4 regions of the Microbispora bryophytorum genome follow, and region 2 is predicted to be linked to each of the others. Evidence: riboswitches for the same ligand, from Rfam matches in the RefSeq annotation. Region 2 holds a riboswitch; each other region holds the start of a gene.

Region 1 (3,741 bases), on a different contig from region 2:
CTGGCCGTAGCCGCCCTGGGCGGGGTCGTAGCCGGGCGGCTGCTGGGGACCCGTGTGCTGTCCCGAGTGGCGATTGCTCACGACCGTGACGTCGGGGTCATAGTCCTGGGGCTGTCTGTCCGTGCCGTACCCGGCGTTCGATGAGGGCGGTGGCGTTCCGTCCGACTCGTCCTGGGGGTACGGCGGCTGTCCGGTGCTCACCGTGTCACCTCGTTTCGAAGACGCATGCGCCGCACGTCCCTAGCACACGCTGATATTGCCAAAAGTAGCGACAGGTGTATCAACAGTCACCTTTGCAGCAGCCGACAACCATCGTCAAGATCAGCGATCAATGATCGACAAAGGGGTCAATGACGGTCGATGTGCAGCAACATCCGGGTGTTCCCCAGCGTGTTCGGCTTGACGTGCTCCAGGTCGAGAAACTCCGCGACGCCCTCGTCGTACGACGCGAGCAGTTCCGCGTACACCTCCGGGGAGACGGGGGTGCCCTGGATGGGCCTGAAGCCGTGCCTGGCGAAGAACTCCACCGCGAACGTGAGGCAGAAAACCCGCCGCACGCCGAGGTCCCTGGCGGTCTCGATGAGCGCGCCGACGATCCGGTGGCCGATGCCCCCGCCGCGCGCCGCGGGGTCCACCGCGACGGTCCTGATCTCGGCCAGGTCCTCCCACAGCACGTGCAGCGCGCCGCAGCCGACGACCTGCCCGCCCCTCTCGGCCACCCAGAACTCCTGGACGTCCTCGTACAGCGTGACCGTGCTCTTCTTGAGCAGGCGGGAACCCACACCCGAGTACGCGTCGACGAGGCGCCTGATCGCCCGGACGTCCGGCGTCCTGGCTCGGCGCACCGTCACGGCCGTGGCACTCGATCCACTGGATGTCTGCGCGGCGACCTGCTCCATGACCGGCCAGCCTAGCCGGAGCGCGGCCGATCCCACACGGTCGGCACGGAGCATCCCGAACGAATAACGGTCATTCCCAAACGCCATACCCGACATGAGGTTTGACGGTCCGTAGCCGCCAGGATACGGACGGATGCATGACCGCCGCCCGAGGTGCCATCCGGGTTCGTCCCAGTTTTTCCACCAGCCCAGACCACCCATCGAAACTCACAGATCACTCGAAACGCAGGTGAACAGGGACGTATCACTACCGATCCCGTGACCCGACCGTGATCATTTGGTTGTCAAACGTAGACGAGTTTCGGAGTTCTGGTTGAGCAAGAACTCGCGGTGCACTATCGTCCAGCGACGATGCCGGTCTTCGTGAGCGCTCATGGCGACCGGACGCCGAATCCTCGAAGCACCCAGTGCGAAGGGGAGCCGGGGACCCAACTGCAGGATCAGGATCGGTTCGATCCCGGATCGTCAAGGGGTGAATCCACAAGGTAGGGCTACTCCGGCCCGAACCCGTCAGCTAACCCGGTAGGCGCTCAGCAGTGCCCCGCCGTACGGCCCGTCGCGACGACGGGCCCGCCGCGGGGCACACGTGGGAGAGGAGCTCGGTTGCGCACGCGTGGAGGACGGCAGGCGGGCAGGCACGCTCGCGGCCGACAGTCCGGATCCGGCACGGCCGGTCCGGGTGCCATCCGCCGTCTGGCGTTCGTCGGCGTCGCGATCAGCGCGATCACGTTCGGCGCGCCGGTGGTCAGCGCCACCGCCGACCCCAAGCCGAGCCTCAAGGAACTCACGGCCCAGGTCGAGGACCTCTACACCGAGATCGAGACCCTCAGCGAGCAGTACAACGGCGAGCGCGTGCGCCTGAAGACGGCCGAGCGGTCCGCCGACCTCGCCAAGAAGAACCTCGCCAAGAGCGAGGCCGAGCTCGCGGTCCGCCGGCAGAAGGCGAGCGCCCTCGCGCAGCACTCCTACATGACCAACGGGCTCGGCAACGCGCTGGTGCTCATCGACAGCGACGCCGACCCCCGGCGATACCTGGACCAGGCCTCCACGACGTACGCGCTGGAGCTGCGGGAGAGCCAGGAGGTCGCCGAGGTCACCAAGGCCATGGACGCCGCCGCACGGGCCAGGGAGAGCGCCTCCGCCCGGCAGGCCGAGGTCAAGAAGCTCCTCAGCGGGCTGGACTCGCGACGCGACAAGATCACCAAGCTGATCAAGAAGACCGAGAGCAGCCTCTACCGGCAGGTCTCCCAGACGATCGGCAGCGAGACGCGCAGCAGGACGGCGTTCCCCATCATCGGCGACGGCAAGGCCGCCCAGGCGGCGCGCTGGGCTCTCGGGCAGCAGCTCAAGCCGTACGTGTGGGGCGCCGAGGGCCCCGGCTCCTTCGACTGCTCCGGCCTGGTCATGGCGGCCTACCAGTCCGTCGGCATCAGCCTGCCCCACTACACCGGCAACCAGTGGACGGCCGGCACGCACATCCCCCGTGACCAGCTCCGCCCCGGCGACCTGGTGTTCTTCTACTCCGACCTGCACCACGTCGGCATCTACATCGGCAACGGCTACATGATCCACGCGCCGCGCACGGGAGACGTCGTCCACATCGCGAAGATCGCCGGACGGCCGTTCGCGGGAGCGGTGCGCGTCGCCGACTGAGCCCCCCTCGGCGGCCTGCCGTCGAGAAGGTCAGATGAGGCGGCGGCGTGCCGCCCAGGCGACGGCCTCGATCGCGGTCGCGACGCCGATCCGGTCGCAGATGCACCGCAGCCGGCGCCGCACGGTGCGCCCGCTGACGTCGAGACTGCGGCCCACCCGGTCGGCGGTCACACCCTTGGCCAGCTCCGCGAGGAGAAGCAGATCCTCTTCGGTGAGACCGGCACGCTCAAGGTCCGAGGCGCGACTGTCACCTCGGTAGACGACCTCGGGAATACTCATCGTCCGCCCTCCCCCACGACGATGCTTTCGTCGGCCCACCCTTCAGGGAAGGTAAACGCCTCCACTGAAGGTCGTCAAGGTTCGGAGTGAGAGCACCGGTCGCACACCTCCCGGGCCGCCTCGACAATCCTCCACGTGGAATTCGGCCCAGCGCCGCGCCAGCGGGCCCATGCCGCACCTGGAGACGTACGCGCTCGGCTGGGGCGTGGCGGGCGCCGACGGGCCCGGCTCCGGGACGTCGCGAAGCCGGCTGAGGCCGGACGGCCATGCCGTCCGGCCCGTTCGCGCGCCGGAGATGGGACGCCGCAGATCGGGACTGACCGATCAGACGCGAGCGATCAGGTCTGACCGATCAGGCGTGACCGATCAGCTCGCGCACCCGGTCGCGGCCCACGGCCAGCAGCAGCGTGGGCAGCCGCGGGCCGGTGTCGCTGCCGACGAGCAGCCGGTAGAGCAGGGCGAAGAAGGCGCGCTGCGCGGCCTTCAGCTCCGGCGTGGCCGCCTTCGCGTCCATGTCGAGCCCGGCCTGCACCTTCGGCACGCCGTACACGAGGGTGGTCAGCCCGTCGAGCGACCAGTGCTCGCCGAGGCCCTCCGCCAGCAGGCGCAGCGACTCGCGGTCCTGCGTGCCGAGCGTGTCGAGCAGTTCCTTGTCGGGCGTCTCGCGCACCTGCGTGCGCTCCTCCGCGGGCACGTACGTGTTCACCCAGTGCTGGGCGCGGTCGAGCCGCGGCCGCAACTCGTCCAGCCCGCCGATCTCCGGGTCGAACGCGCGCAGGATGCGCAGCGTCTGCTCCTCGTGCCCGGTGGCGATGTCCACGACCGAGGCGAGCGTCCGGTAGGGCAGCCGCCGCGGCGTCTCCGGCAGGACCCGGGAGGCCGTGCTCGACGCGCGGCGGTAGGCCGACTG
Region 2 (3,741 bases):
CGGGGTCGACCATTCGCTGTGCGCTGAGCACGGTGTTGCGCAGCCGGCGCCACGGGTGCGCGACGAAGGTCGAGTTGGTGATCAGTGCGGCGCCGATCTGCGGGTGCGCGGCCTCCAAGACGATGGCCCGGGTCGCCACCAGCCCCCAGCGCGTCTGCCGGGTCAACTGGTGGAGCATCGATCCCGGGCCGAGCGGATCGGCGTCTGTTCCGGCCGCTGTGGCGTCGCTCATTGACATCCCTTTCCTGTGGTGGCCGGTGCCTGTGCGGCGCCGAACCGGCGGTCGCGCCGTCGGTAGACCTCCAGGCATTCCCAGAAGTGCCCGGCCCGGAAGTCCGGCCACAGCACCCGGGGGAAGACCCATTCGGCGTACGCCACCTGCCAGAGCATGAAGTTGGAGATCCGCTGCTCTCCGGAGGTGCGGATGACCAGGTCCACCTCCGGCATGTCGGGGTGGGGCAGACGGCGGGCGAAACTCTCCTCGGTGACCAGCTCGGCCGGCACCCCGTCGCGGATCAGCGACCGGGCGGCCTCGACGATGTCGCGGCGGCCGCCGTGGTCGAAGGCCACCGTCAACGTCATCCGGCGGTTGTCGCGGGTCAGCGTCATCAAATCGGCGATGTCCCGGGCCAGCGCGGGCGGGATCCGCGGGTCGGCGACCCCGAGGAATCGGCAGCGGATCCCGCGTGTGTGCAGTGACAGGGCGTGTTTGCGGACGGCCCGGCGCACCAGTCGCAGCAGGACGTCGACCTCGGCGGCCGGGCGCCGCCAGTTCTCGGTGGAGAAGGCGTACAGGCTCAACCACTCGACGCCGGCCGTGTGGGCCGCCTCGATGACGTCGATCACGGCGACCTCCGCCGCCCGATGCCCCTCGGTGCGGGGCAGCGACCGCTGTGCGGCCCACCGGCCGTTCCCGTCCATGACGCACGCCACGTGACGAGGGATGTCTCTCACCCTGCCGTGAGAGCTACTACGCGGACGGTGAGGACACGACGGAAGACTCCCATTGACACCCTTTCCGAGACCGTTGCGGGGTCTCCCGGGACCCCTCGGCGACGACCATTTCACGGTGCGTTAGAGAGTGACTACTTACCGTTGGTAGTCACAGTCCTTACTTCGGAGGCTTTGGTCCCGTACGACCGCCCCGGCTGGCGGGGTGGCCCGCGGCGGCATCGGCCCAGGTAAAGACGTGTTTTGTCCTATTTACACCTTTCTGGGGATGTGTGTACCTTTAGGCCACACGGCATGGGTACCCGGCCACACTTCAGCGCCATATCCGTTGCCGTGTCGTTGCCCGGACCGCGCGGTGATCGCGCGGCCGCCGAATCCGCGTCATGTGGAGCCGGGGACCCACTCTCTTCGGGGTGAATCGGCGCGCAGGCCCCCAGATGCGCCCGTAGGGCACTTCCTGCCCGAACCCGTCAGCTAACCCGGTAGGCGGCATGGAAGCAAGGAGTCAACCCCGTCATGTGCACCCATCGGCTCTCCCCCGGGAGCCGGCCCTCCCGCCGGCGCCTGCGCTCCGCCCTCGCGGCGGCGACCCTCGCCATCTCGGCCGCCGTCACGGCGGGCGTCGCCCTGCCCGCCCCGGCCTACGCGAACCCGCACACGTACGGCCAGGACGTCTCCGGCTACGAGGCCGACCACGACTGGATGAACAGCCGCGCGCAGTTCGGCTTCATCAAGGCCACGGAGGGGACCGACTGGGTCGACTCGTCCTTCCCCCGGCACTGGCAGGAGCTGGCCAAGAAGGGCATCGTCCGCGGCGCCTACCACTACGGCCATCCCTCCGACGACCCCATCGCCGACGCCAACCACTTCCTCAAGGTGGTGAACTCGCAGCCGAGCAAGCCCGGCGACATCATGGTCCTCGACCTGGAGGACACCGACGGCGAGTCCGTCGAGCACGTCAACAAGTGGGCCAAGACCTGGCTGGAGTACGTGACGGCCAAGACCGGCGCCAGGCCGATGTTCTACAGCGGGTGGAACTTCGCCAACAAGTACGGCCGCGGCCTCGGCCAGTACCCCCTGTGGGTGGCCCACTACAGCAAGGCCCCGGGTGACATCACGCCGCCCGCCGACTGGAAGTCCTGGGCGATCCACCAGTACACCGACTCGCCCATCGACCAGAACGTCTCCACGCTGACGCCGGCCCAGCTGCGCGCCCTCGGCCGGCCGTAGCCGTACGGGCCGGTCAGACCACCGCGCCGGAACCGTCGCGCCGCGCGGGCCTGGCACGCGGGACCGCGGGAACCGGCGGCGGCTGGGTGGTGCGCTTCTCCAACGCGATCGCCGCCGGTCCGGCCACGAACGACGACGACAGCGTCCCCACGATGATGCCGATCAGCAGGGCGACGGCGAAGTCGCGCAGCGAGTCGCCGCCGAACACCGCCAGCGCCGCCAGGATGAACAGCGCACCGAGCCCGGTGTTGACCGTGCGCGGCACGGTCTGCAGGATCGCGGTGTTCACCACCCGGACGAACGGCTCCCCGCGCCGCACCGGCCACAGCTCGCGCACCCGGTCGAAGAGCACGACCTTGTCGTTGACCGAATAGCCGATGATGGTGAGCATCGCGGCCAGGAACACCCCGTCGATCGGCTTGCCCATCCAGGCGAACGCTCCGACGACGACGGCCGCGTCCACGAACAGCGCCGCCACGGCCGCCGCGCCGAACGTCCACCGGAACCGGAACGCCAGGTAGGCGAGCTGCGCCGCGAGCGCGACGGCGAGCGCGATGAGCGCGTTGCGGCGCAGCTCCTCTCCGAGGCTCGGCCCGATGAGCTCGTCGCGCTGCTTGGCGACCTCGCCCACACTCCGGTCCAGCGCCTCCTCCATGCGGACCACGTCGTCGGCGCTGATCTGCCCGGTGCGGACCGAGATCGCGTCGTCCGACTGCTGCACGACGGCCGAGGGGAACCCGGCGTCCGCGACCGCCTGCCTGGCCGCCGCGACGTCGACGGGTTTGCTCGTGCCGAACTCCACGATCCGGCCGCCGGTGAACTCGACGCCGTAGTTCAGGCCGCGGGTGACCAGCCCCGCCCCCGCCAGCACGAGCAGCCCGGCCGCGACGGCGAGCCACAGCCGCCTGCCGCGCATCAGGTCCGGGTCGCGCCGGGTCAGCCAGGTCCTGACCCGGCCGATCGAGCCGATCCCGGACGCCCGGGGGCCGATCCTGTCGATGAGGGCCGCGGTGAGCACCCGGGTGATCAGCATCGCCGAGACCAGCGAGGCGAGCACGCCGATGGCCAGCGTCACGCCGAAGCCCTTCACCGGCCCGGAGGCGAGCCAGAACAGCAGCCCCGCGGCGAGCAGGGTGGTGATGTTGGAGTCGGCGATCGCGCTCCAGGCGTTCTTGAAGCCCCGGTCGAGGGCCGCCTTGAGGCCCCGGCGGGGCGCCGCGCCGTACTCCTCCCTGGCCCGTTCGAAGACCAGCACGTTGGCGTCCACCGCCATGCCGATCGCCAGGACGAACCCGGCCAGGCCGGGCAGTGTGAGCGTGGCCCCCATGGCCACGAGCCCGGCGTACGAGATCAGGCCGTAGCAGGCGAGCGCGACCGCGGCCAGCACGCCCACCAGCCGGTAGACGACGCCGATGAACACCGCGGTCAGGATCACCCCGACGAGGCCGGCCTTGGCGCTCGCGGCGATGGCGTCGGCGCCAAGGGTCGGGCCGACCGTGCGCTGCTCGACCAGTTCCAGCGGCACCGGAAGCGAGCCGCCCTTGATCAGCACCGCGAGGT
Region 3 (3,741 bases), 240 kb from region 2:
ACCACCAGGCGGTCATGGCACACGCCGACTGGATCATCGATCTGGGTCCCGGCGCCGGTCACGACGGCGGCCGGATCGTCTTCGAAGGCACGCCGGCCGACCTCGTCGCCGCCCGCTCCACCCTCACCGGCCAGCACCTCGCGGCCTACGTCGGCGCCTGACCCGGGCCGTCGAGGTCTCCGGTGTTCAGGTTCTTCTTGGTCCAAAGGTCCTCCACCGGAGACCTCACTGCCTGTCGGGGCACGGCACGCCGTCAGACGGTGGGGGCGGACCATTCCACCAGCGGCGGGCGCACCGCCGCGCACAGCGGCTGACCGCGAGAATCGGTCAGCCCCAGCCGGGCCACCAGCAGGTCGTTGCCCACTGCGGCGTCCATCACGGCCCCGGGGATGCCGTCGAACGACAGCTTCGCCCGCCGGAACATCGCGAACACCCCGGCGTCATCGACAGTGCCCCACGACAGGTACACAAACCGGGCGCCCGGCCTGCCCTGCACACATGGGCCCCGGAGATCCCATCCGGTCTCCCTGCGGGCCGCGGTCACCTTCAGCTTCCAAACCGCCGAGGAAGCGTCTCCCGCATGCAGGTCGAGCAGTTCGTCACGGCGGCCGCGCCGCTGCACGCCGACATGGATGTTGCGGTAGCCGGGGAAATCGGGTGTCTGCCCGCATTCCCGCCCTGGCAGGTTGGATGCCTCGATACGGATCAGCACACCAGCATCATTCCCCAGGCTCCGTGCGGCAGGCGGGGAACACTCCGGTGCCGAGCCAGGGGGAGGAGGACGCCGAATGCGAGCGGCGAGTGCCCGGCACGGGTCAGGTGGCGCGCGATCACGGACGGGCGTCGTCCTGCAGGCGGCGCTCCCGCTTCCCGCGGGCGAGTTCGGTGCCCAGGGCGTCCAGGCGCTGGTTCCAGAAGCGGCGGAAGTGGTCGAGCCAGGTGTCGACTTCGCGCAGCGGCGCGAGGTCGACGGTGTACAGGCGCCGGGTGCCCTCGGCCCGGACCGTCGCGAAGCCGCTCTCCCTCAGCACGCGCAGGTGCTGTGACACCCCGGGCTGGGAGATCCCGAACTCCTCCTGCACGATGGAGCCGATCTCCCCGGCGGAGCGCTCGCCCTCGGCGAGCAGTTCCAGGATCCGGCGGCGCACCGGATCGCCGAGGACGTCGAACGCGTGCATGCCGCCAGGCTCGCAGCTCACGACCGCACAGGTCAATGTGATCAAGGCCCGGCGCCCTCGGCGGGGACGCCCGAAGCGCGCCGGGATCACCGGCGCGCTTCGGGCGTCGCCTGTCAGGAGGAGGCGGAGGTGTCCCCGGGATACACCGGGTAGCCGTATCCGGCCACCTGCCAGGTAGGACGGGTACGGGCCTCGACGGCGCCGCCGTCGCCGGTGTTGCCCTCGATCGTCTGGATAGTGCCGTCGTCGTTGTCCTTGACGACGAACCCCACGTGCTCGATGTCGTCGATGTCCTTGCTGCCGTTCCAGTTGAAGAACACCACCGCGCCCGGCTTGGGGGTGTGGCCCCAGCGGCCGTGTTCGGCGAACCAGCGTGCGTGCTCCACGGTGTAGGCGTCGGAGCCCATGACCGGAGCGATGCCGAGCTGCTGTCCCACCCACGAGACGAACATGTCGCACCAGGCCGCGTTGAGGTAGCCCTTCAGTGTGCCGCCGTCGCGGGCGAGGGTCTCGCGGGCGCGGGGCGTGGACATGTACCACTCCTGGAACTTGGTCCCGCCGCCCTTGGCGTTCTCACTGATCCCGATCTGGCTCCTGGCCAGGGTCAGCACGTCGGCCGCGCTGATCCTGGGCAGCGTGGAGGCGATCTCGGACGTGGACTTCGCGACCGCCGGGCCCTTGCCGGTGGCCGGGTTGTCCGCGTGCGCGGCCGGTGAGGCGATCAGCACGGCCGAGGCGAGGACCCCGCCCGCGAGGGCAGCGCGAAGACAGGTGTTGACGACGTGCATGGTGGGGCGTACTCCCTTGCTTCCATGCCGCCTACCGGGTTAGCTGACGGGTTCGGGCTGGAAGTCGCCCTACGGCACGTATGCCGATTCACCCCAGGAGAGGTGGGTCCCCGGCTCCGCGCGGACGCGGACTCGGCGGCCGGGCGACCGGCCGGGATCGGCCGGTCGCGTCGGTCTGAGGAGGGCTTCTTGACCATTGAGATGAGCAAGTGCCCCCGAGTTGCCTAAAACGTAATAGACCAGGTCAAACCGGTCAAGTTAGAACAACCCAGATTTTACCGGGCAGTAGGCAGCAGACCTCGCACTTGGGGGTAAAGGGCCCGCCGGTGATCACCGGCGGCAGGAGGATCCGGGCTGACCGGGCAGTCGTACGGTCACCGCCAGGCCGCCCTCCGGCCGGGCGAGCGCCTCCACCTCGCCGCCGTGCGCCACGGCGATGGCCCGGACGATGGACAGGCCCAGCCCCGACCCCCGGGCGGAGCGGACGCGGTCGCCGCCGAGCCGGCGGAACGGCTCGAACAGGTCGTCCACCTCGTACGGCGGGACCAGGGGCCCGGTGTTCTCCACCGTCACGCTCACCCCGGCCTCCTCCTCCCGCAACCGGACCCAGACCTCCCCGTCCCGCACGTTGTACTTGATCGCGTTTTCCAGCAGGTTGACCAGGCAGCGTTCGAGGAACAGCGGGTCGCCGTGCGCGACCGCCGGGCTCAGGTCCTCGTGGACGACCACCTTCCTGCGGCGCGGCTGCAGGTCGATCTGCTCCATCGCCGTACGGACGACCTGCCGCAGGTCGACCGGCTTGCGGGCCGTCGGCTCCTGCTCCGACTGCGCCAGCATGAGCAGGCCCTCGATCAGCCGCTCGTACCTCGCGTTGGTGCCGAGCAGCGCGCGGGCCAGCGCCTTGAGGTCCTCCGACGCCGCCGGTTCCTCCAGCGACACCTCCAGGACCGTACGGTTGACCGCCAGCGGGGTGCGCAGCTCGTGGGAGGCGTTGGCGATGAACCGGCGCTGCGCGTCGAACACGCGGTGCAGCCGGTCGAGCATCGCGTCGAAGGTGTCGGCGAGCCGCTTGATCTCGTCCTGCGGCCCGCGCAGCCCGATCCGCTCGTGCAGCGTGCTCTCCGACAGCCGCTGCGCGGTCTCGGTCACCCGGTCCAGCGGGCGCAGCGCGCGGTCGGCCACCAGGTAGCCCAGCACCACCGCGACGGCCCCCACCAGGATCATGACGATCATCGACGACCTGAGCACGTCGCTCAGCGCGTCGGCCGCCCCCTGCTCGACGTTGGTGCGCACCCGCTGCGCGAGCACGTCGCTGTCGGGCAACTTGCCCCCCAGCACGGCACCGCCGTTGACACTGGGGGCACCGGTCACCTTCGACGCCACCGCCACCACGAACCGCTGGTTGAGCGCCCGCGCGGTCAGCAGCTGGGTGAACCACAGCAGCACCGACCCCGCCAGGAAGAACAGCCCGCCGTACAGCAGGGTGAGCCGCATGCGCAGGCCGAGCCTGCGCCACGAGGACAGGACGCGGGTCACAGCCGATACCCCCGGCCCGGCACGTTCTCGATCACCGCGGGCTCGCCCAGCTTGCGGCGCAGCGAGGTGATCGTGACGCGCAGCACGCCCGTGCCGGCGTCGGCGTGCTCGTCCCACACGTTCGCGCGCAGCAGGGCCGAGGTCACCAGCCCTCCGCCGGCGCGCATGAGCTCGTGCAGCACGTCGAACTCCTTGCGGCCCAGCGCCACCTGCCGCCCGTCGCGCAGCACCGTACGGCG
Region 4 (3,741 bases), on a different contig from region 2:
CGACCAGCGGGCCCGGTTGCTGACCGGGCTCGGCGGGCTCGCCGTGCAGACGCGGGCGGAGGTGACGTGCGTGTTCGACGGCGCCGAGCTGAACGGGCCCGTCCAGGTGTCCGCGCCGCGCGGGGTGCGGGTGATGTTCAGCGCGCCGGGGGAGATCGCCGACGACCTCATCCGCACGCTGGTGCGGGCGGAGCCGCCGGGGCGGGCCATCGCCGTGGCCTCCTCCGACCGGGAGGTGGCCGAGTCGGTGCGCCGCATGGGCGCCCGGCCGGTGCCCTCGCTCCTGTTGCTGCGCCGCCTCGGCCGGGGCTGAAACGCCGTACGCGCGCTCCGGACCCGCGCCGTCACGAGGAGTGATGACTGTCGCGAATACCTGCGAATAGGTTGAAGCTTCAAGATCGCCTAGATAGAGTCGCGCCGCAGGTTTCGTCGATCTAAGAGGTTCATCCTCAAGGGGGCTCAGTGCGAGGGCGTGTGCCGGTGGCCGCCGGTCTGGCCGCCGTGATCCTGCTTACGCCGGTGACGGGCGCGCAGGCGGATCCGAAGCCCACGGTCGCGCAGGCCAAGGCGAAGCTGAGCAAGCTCAACGAGCAGGCCGACAAGCTCGTCGACCGCTACAACGCGGCCAACGAGAAGTGGAAGAAGTCGCGGCAGAAGTACCTCGCGATCAACGACGACTACAAGAAGCAGAACACCCGGGTCGAGGCGCTGCGCTCCGGGTTGGTCTCGATGGCCGTCAGCAGCTACCAGGTCGGCGATATGGGCTCGTGGGGCGGTGTCTTCTACAGCTCCAACCCCGACGCCATGCTCAGCGGCCTCGCCACGCTCAACCACATGTCGGCCGAGCGGGCCGGGCGGCTCAGGGAGTACGAGGGCGCCATCAAGGACCTCAAGGACCGCCGCGACCAGAGCAAGGTGGTCTACAAGGAGGCCACCGACGTCAGGGGCGAGCTCGCCGGCGAGAAGGAGAAGGTCGACAAGCTCGTCCGGGAGCAGATGAAGCTCCTGCGCTCGCTCGGGACGTTCAACCCCGGCAACCCCAACAGCGCCGGCGTCGTCTACACCGGGCCGGCGTCCGGCAACGCGCTGTCGGCCCTCCAGTTCGCCTACAAGCAGGTCGGCAAGCCCTACCGTTACGGGGGCACCGGACCGGCCTCCTGGGACTGCTCGGGGCTCGTGCAGGCCGCGTGGGCGGCGGCGGGCGTGACGCTGCCCCGGACCAGCTACGAACAGTGGGCCTGGGGCGCGAGCCGCAGGGTCTCGCTGGACGAGCTCCAGCCGGGCGACCTGCTCTGGCACGCCGGGTACGGGCACGTCGGCATCTACGCCGGCGACGGCAAGGTCGTCCACGCTCCGCAGACCGGCGATGTTGTGAAGATTGTCTCACTCGCCGAGTATCACGCGATCGGAGCCGTGCGCCCCTGAGGGGCTCGACCGGCTCTGTGATCTCTGTGCCTTTTGGGGCTTCTGTGACCCGATTTAGCCGGTGTTGTGGAGATTGTGAGCAGAGTCACAATTAGCGGTTTGCTGTGCGGGGTACGCTGCGCTTTCTTCTCGGCGGCCTTCGTTATCTGATCTTTATCCGGCGGGAGGACTTTGCCGAATGCGGCGGGTCCTGGGTAGCTTCTGGGCCGCGGCGAGCACGCCTCGCCGCGGCGCACCCGGTCCGGCCGGCCGGGTCGCGCAGTCATCCACCGTCATCGGCGCCCTTCATCACCCTCCCCTTCGCGGGATCCTCCGGCGCCGGTGGCCTGCCGAGTCCGTGCAGTCAGGAGGCACGGAGCCGGGGAACCATCGACCTTCACGCGAAGGTCCGGGGTGAATCGGCGCATCGCGCGCCGTAGGGCGACTTCCCCGCCCGAACCCGTCAGCTAACCCGGTAGGCGTGAGCGGAAGACCCGAGGAGAGATCCTGTCTACCACCCCCGCTAGTCTGTCCCGTCTTGCCCGAATTGCCCTTGGTGGTGCTGCTTTGACGGCATCCGTAGGGGCCGCCGGAGTACATCCGGCGGCGGCCGACACGGTGACGGTCACAGTCGTCAAGACGGCCCCAGCCAAGAAGACGGCTACGAAGACGGGCACCGAGAAGAGCGCGGACGCCGCCGCCCGCAAGGCCGCCGCGAAGAAGCGGCAGACCAAGAAGACCACCGCCAAGCGGAAGATCAGCAGGGCCTCGCTCCAGCGGGCCAAGGGCCTGCGCGCGGTGAAGGTCGCGGAAAAGCAGATCGGCGACCCCTACCGCTACGGAGCGACGGGACCGGGCGCGTTCGACTGCTCGGGCCTGGTCCAGTACGCCTGGCGCAGGGCTGGCGTACGGCTGCCGCGCACGACGTGGTCCATTCGCGGCGCGGTCAGGAAGAAGGTGTCCTGGGGTCACTTCGAGCCCGGTGACCTGATCTTCACCAGCGGCGGCGGCCACGTCGGCATGTACGTCGGGCACGGCAAGATGATCCACGCTCCGCACACCGGCACCCGGGTGCGGATCGACAAGCTGGACGCCTATCGGAGGAGCACCTTCGTGGGTGCCGTCCGTCCGGGCGTCTGACGGGCACCGGTCACCAGCCCCCTCGACCGGCGCCGTCCTCGCGGCCCCGTCCACCTCGCCGAGGTGGACGGGGCCGTGGCACGTGCCGGTTAGCATGCACGGCGTGACTGCCACGAGCGGCGTGCCCGTGCCCGTGCCTGTGCCTGTGCCTGTGCCTGTGCCCGTGCCTGTGCCCGTGCCCATGCCTGTGGGCGTGCCCGTGCCCGTGCCTGTGGGCGTGCCGAGCGTGCGCGCCGCGGCCGGTCGGCGCCGGCCCGAAGTTCCGCCCCGCGGGGTCCTTCCCCGCCGCCGGATCGCGGCCGTGGCCGCCGCGCTGGCCGCGCTGCTCGCCGGGTCCGCCGCCGCGGCCCCGCCCGACCCGCTGCTCGCCCCGCGGCTGGACGCCCGGGCCGCCGTGCGGGAGCGACCGGGCATGTGGATCGGCGCCTCCGTCGCCCGCGGCGAGCGCGCCGTCGTCGTGGGGTCGCCCCGGCGGTTGGTCGCCGAGATCGCGGCGCTGGCCGATCGCGCGGGCCGCACGGTCACGAGGGTCTGGGGCGGGTACGGCGGCGCGGTGGTCCTCGTGCCGCGCACCGAGGAGCAGGCCGCCGTGCTGGCCGCGCCGGCGAAGGTGGACGATCTGGCGGCCGTCGCCACCGGCGGCCGCGTGATCGTGCAGCCGGCGGCGTTCGCCCGCCTGTCCGCGACCGGCCGCATGGTCGTCGTGACCCATGAGCTGACGCACGTCGCGACCGCCGGCCCCCCGACGGTGCCGATGTGGCTCAAGGAAGGCTTCGCCGACTACGTGGGCTATCTGGACAGCGGACTGCCGGTCCGCACGATCGCCGCCGAACTCGCCGCCGACGTCGCCGCCGACGGGGCCACCGACGAGGCCGCCGACGGGACCGCGGACGGGGCCGCCGACGGGACCGCCGGGAGGGCGGCGCTGAACGCCCTGCCAGGGCCCGCCGACTTCGCCGCCAGACCCGCGCAGGCGTACGAGGAGGCGTGGCTCGCCTGCCGCTACATCGCGGCCCGGTTCGGTGAGCGGAGGCTGGTCGCCCTCTACCGCGCCACGCTGCGCGAGGGGATCGGCCCGGCGCTGCGGGAGGTTCTCGGGCTGACCGCCGACGGCCTGACCCGCGAATGGCGGTCGTACGCCCGCGAGCGGCTCGCCCGGCCCTGACCTCCGTGAGGGCGCCTGATTCCGTGAGGTGC

The links. Region 2 has a riboswitch for cyclic di-AMP ahead of ACGFIB_RS20110 (glycoside hydrolase family 25 protein). Riboswitches for the same ligand answer to the same signal wherever they lie in the genome.
Region 1: it holds a riboswitch for cyclic di-AMP, as region 2 does, so the genes downstream of both, ACGFIB_RS30290 (C40 family peptidase) here and ACGFIB_RS20110 (glycoside hydrolase family 25 protein) in region 2, are expected to answer to the same signal.
Region 3: it holds a riboswitch for cyclic di-AMP, as region 2 does, so the genes downstream of both, ACGFIB_RS18960 (CHAP domain-containing protein) here and ACGFIB_RS20110 (glycoside hydrolase family 25 protein) in region 2, are expected to answer to the same signal.
Region 4: it holds a riboswitch for cyclic di-AMP, as region 2 does, so the genes downstream of both, ACGFIB_RS02180 (C40 family peptidase) here and ACGFIB_RS20110 (glycoside hydrolase family 25 protein) in region 2, are expected to answer to the same signal.

The regions. Positions count from the first base shown of each region.
Region 1 covers NZ_JBICTF010000011.1:3,495-7,235, forward strand. Annotated here, with positions in the region: gene ACGFIB_RS30280 (RDD family protein) at 1-201, opposite strand, end outside; gene ACGFIB_RS30285 (amino-acid N-acetyltransferase) at 348-899, opposite strand; cyclic di-AMP (ydaO/yuaA leader) riboswitch at 1,275-1,443, shown strand; gene ACGFIB_RS30290 (C40 family peptidase) at 1,503-2,552, shown strand; gene ACGFIB_RS30295 (helix-turn-helix domain-containing protein) at 2,583-2,831, opposite strand; gene lysS (lysine--tRNA ligase) at 3,184-3,741, opposite strand, start outside.
Region 2 covers NZ_JBICTF010000005.1:572,971-576,711, reverse strand. Annotated here, with positions in the region: gene ACGFIB_RS20120 (oxygenase MpaB family protein) at 1-232, opposite strand, end outside; gene uppS (polyprenyl diphosphate synthase) at 229-933, opposite strand; cyclic di-AMP (ydaO/yuaA leader) riboswitch at 1,310-1,455, shown strand; gene ACGFIB_RS20110 (glycoside hydrolase family 25 protein) at 1,468-2,181, shown strand; gene secD (protein translocase subunit SecD) at 2,195-3,741, opposite strand, start outside.
Region 3 covers NZ_JBICTF010000005.1:333,038-336,778, forward strand. Annotated here, with positions in the region: gene ACGFIB_RS18945 (ATP-binding cassette domain-containing protein) at 1-161, shown strand, start outside; gene ACGFIB_RS18950 (DUF5990 family protein) at 254-712, opposite strand; gene ACGFIB_RS18955 (ArsR/SmtB family transcription factor) at 831-1,178, opposite strand; gene ACGFIB_RS18960 (CHAP domain-containing protein) at 1,292-1,966, opposite strand; cyclic di-AMP (ydaO/yuaA leader) riboswitch at 1,981-2,114, opposite strand; gene ACGFIB_RS18965 (sensor histidine kinase) at 2,297-3,502, opposite strand; gene ACGFIB_RS18970 (response regulator transcription factor) at 3,499-3,741, opposite strand, start outside.
Region 4 covers NZ_JBICTF010000001.1:475,521-479,261, reverse strand. Annotated here, with positions in the region: gene ACGFIB_RS02190 (NYN domain-containing protein) at 1-313, shown strand, start outside; gene ACGFIB_RS02185 (C40 family peptidase) at 463-1,425, shown strand; cyclic di-AMP (ydaO/yuaA leader) riboswitch at 1,743-1,897, shown strand; gene ACGFIB_RS02180 (C40 family peptidase) at 1,972-2,544, shown strand; gene ACGFIB_RS02175 (hypothetical protein) at 2,744-3,709, shown strand.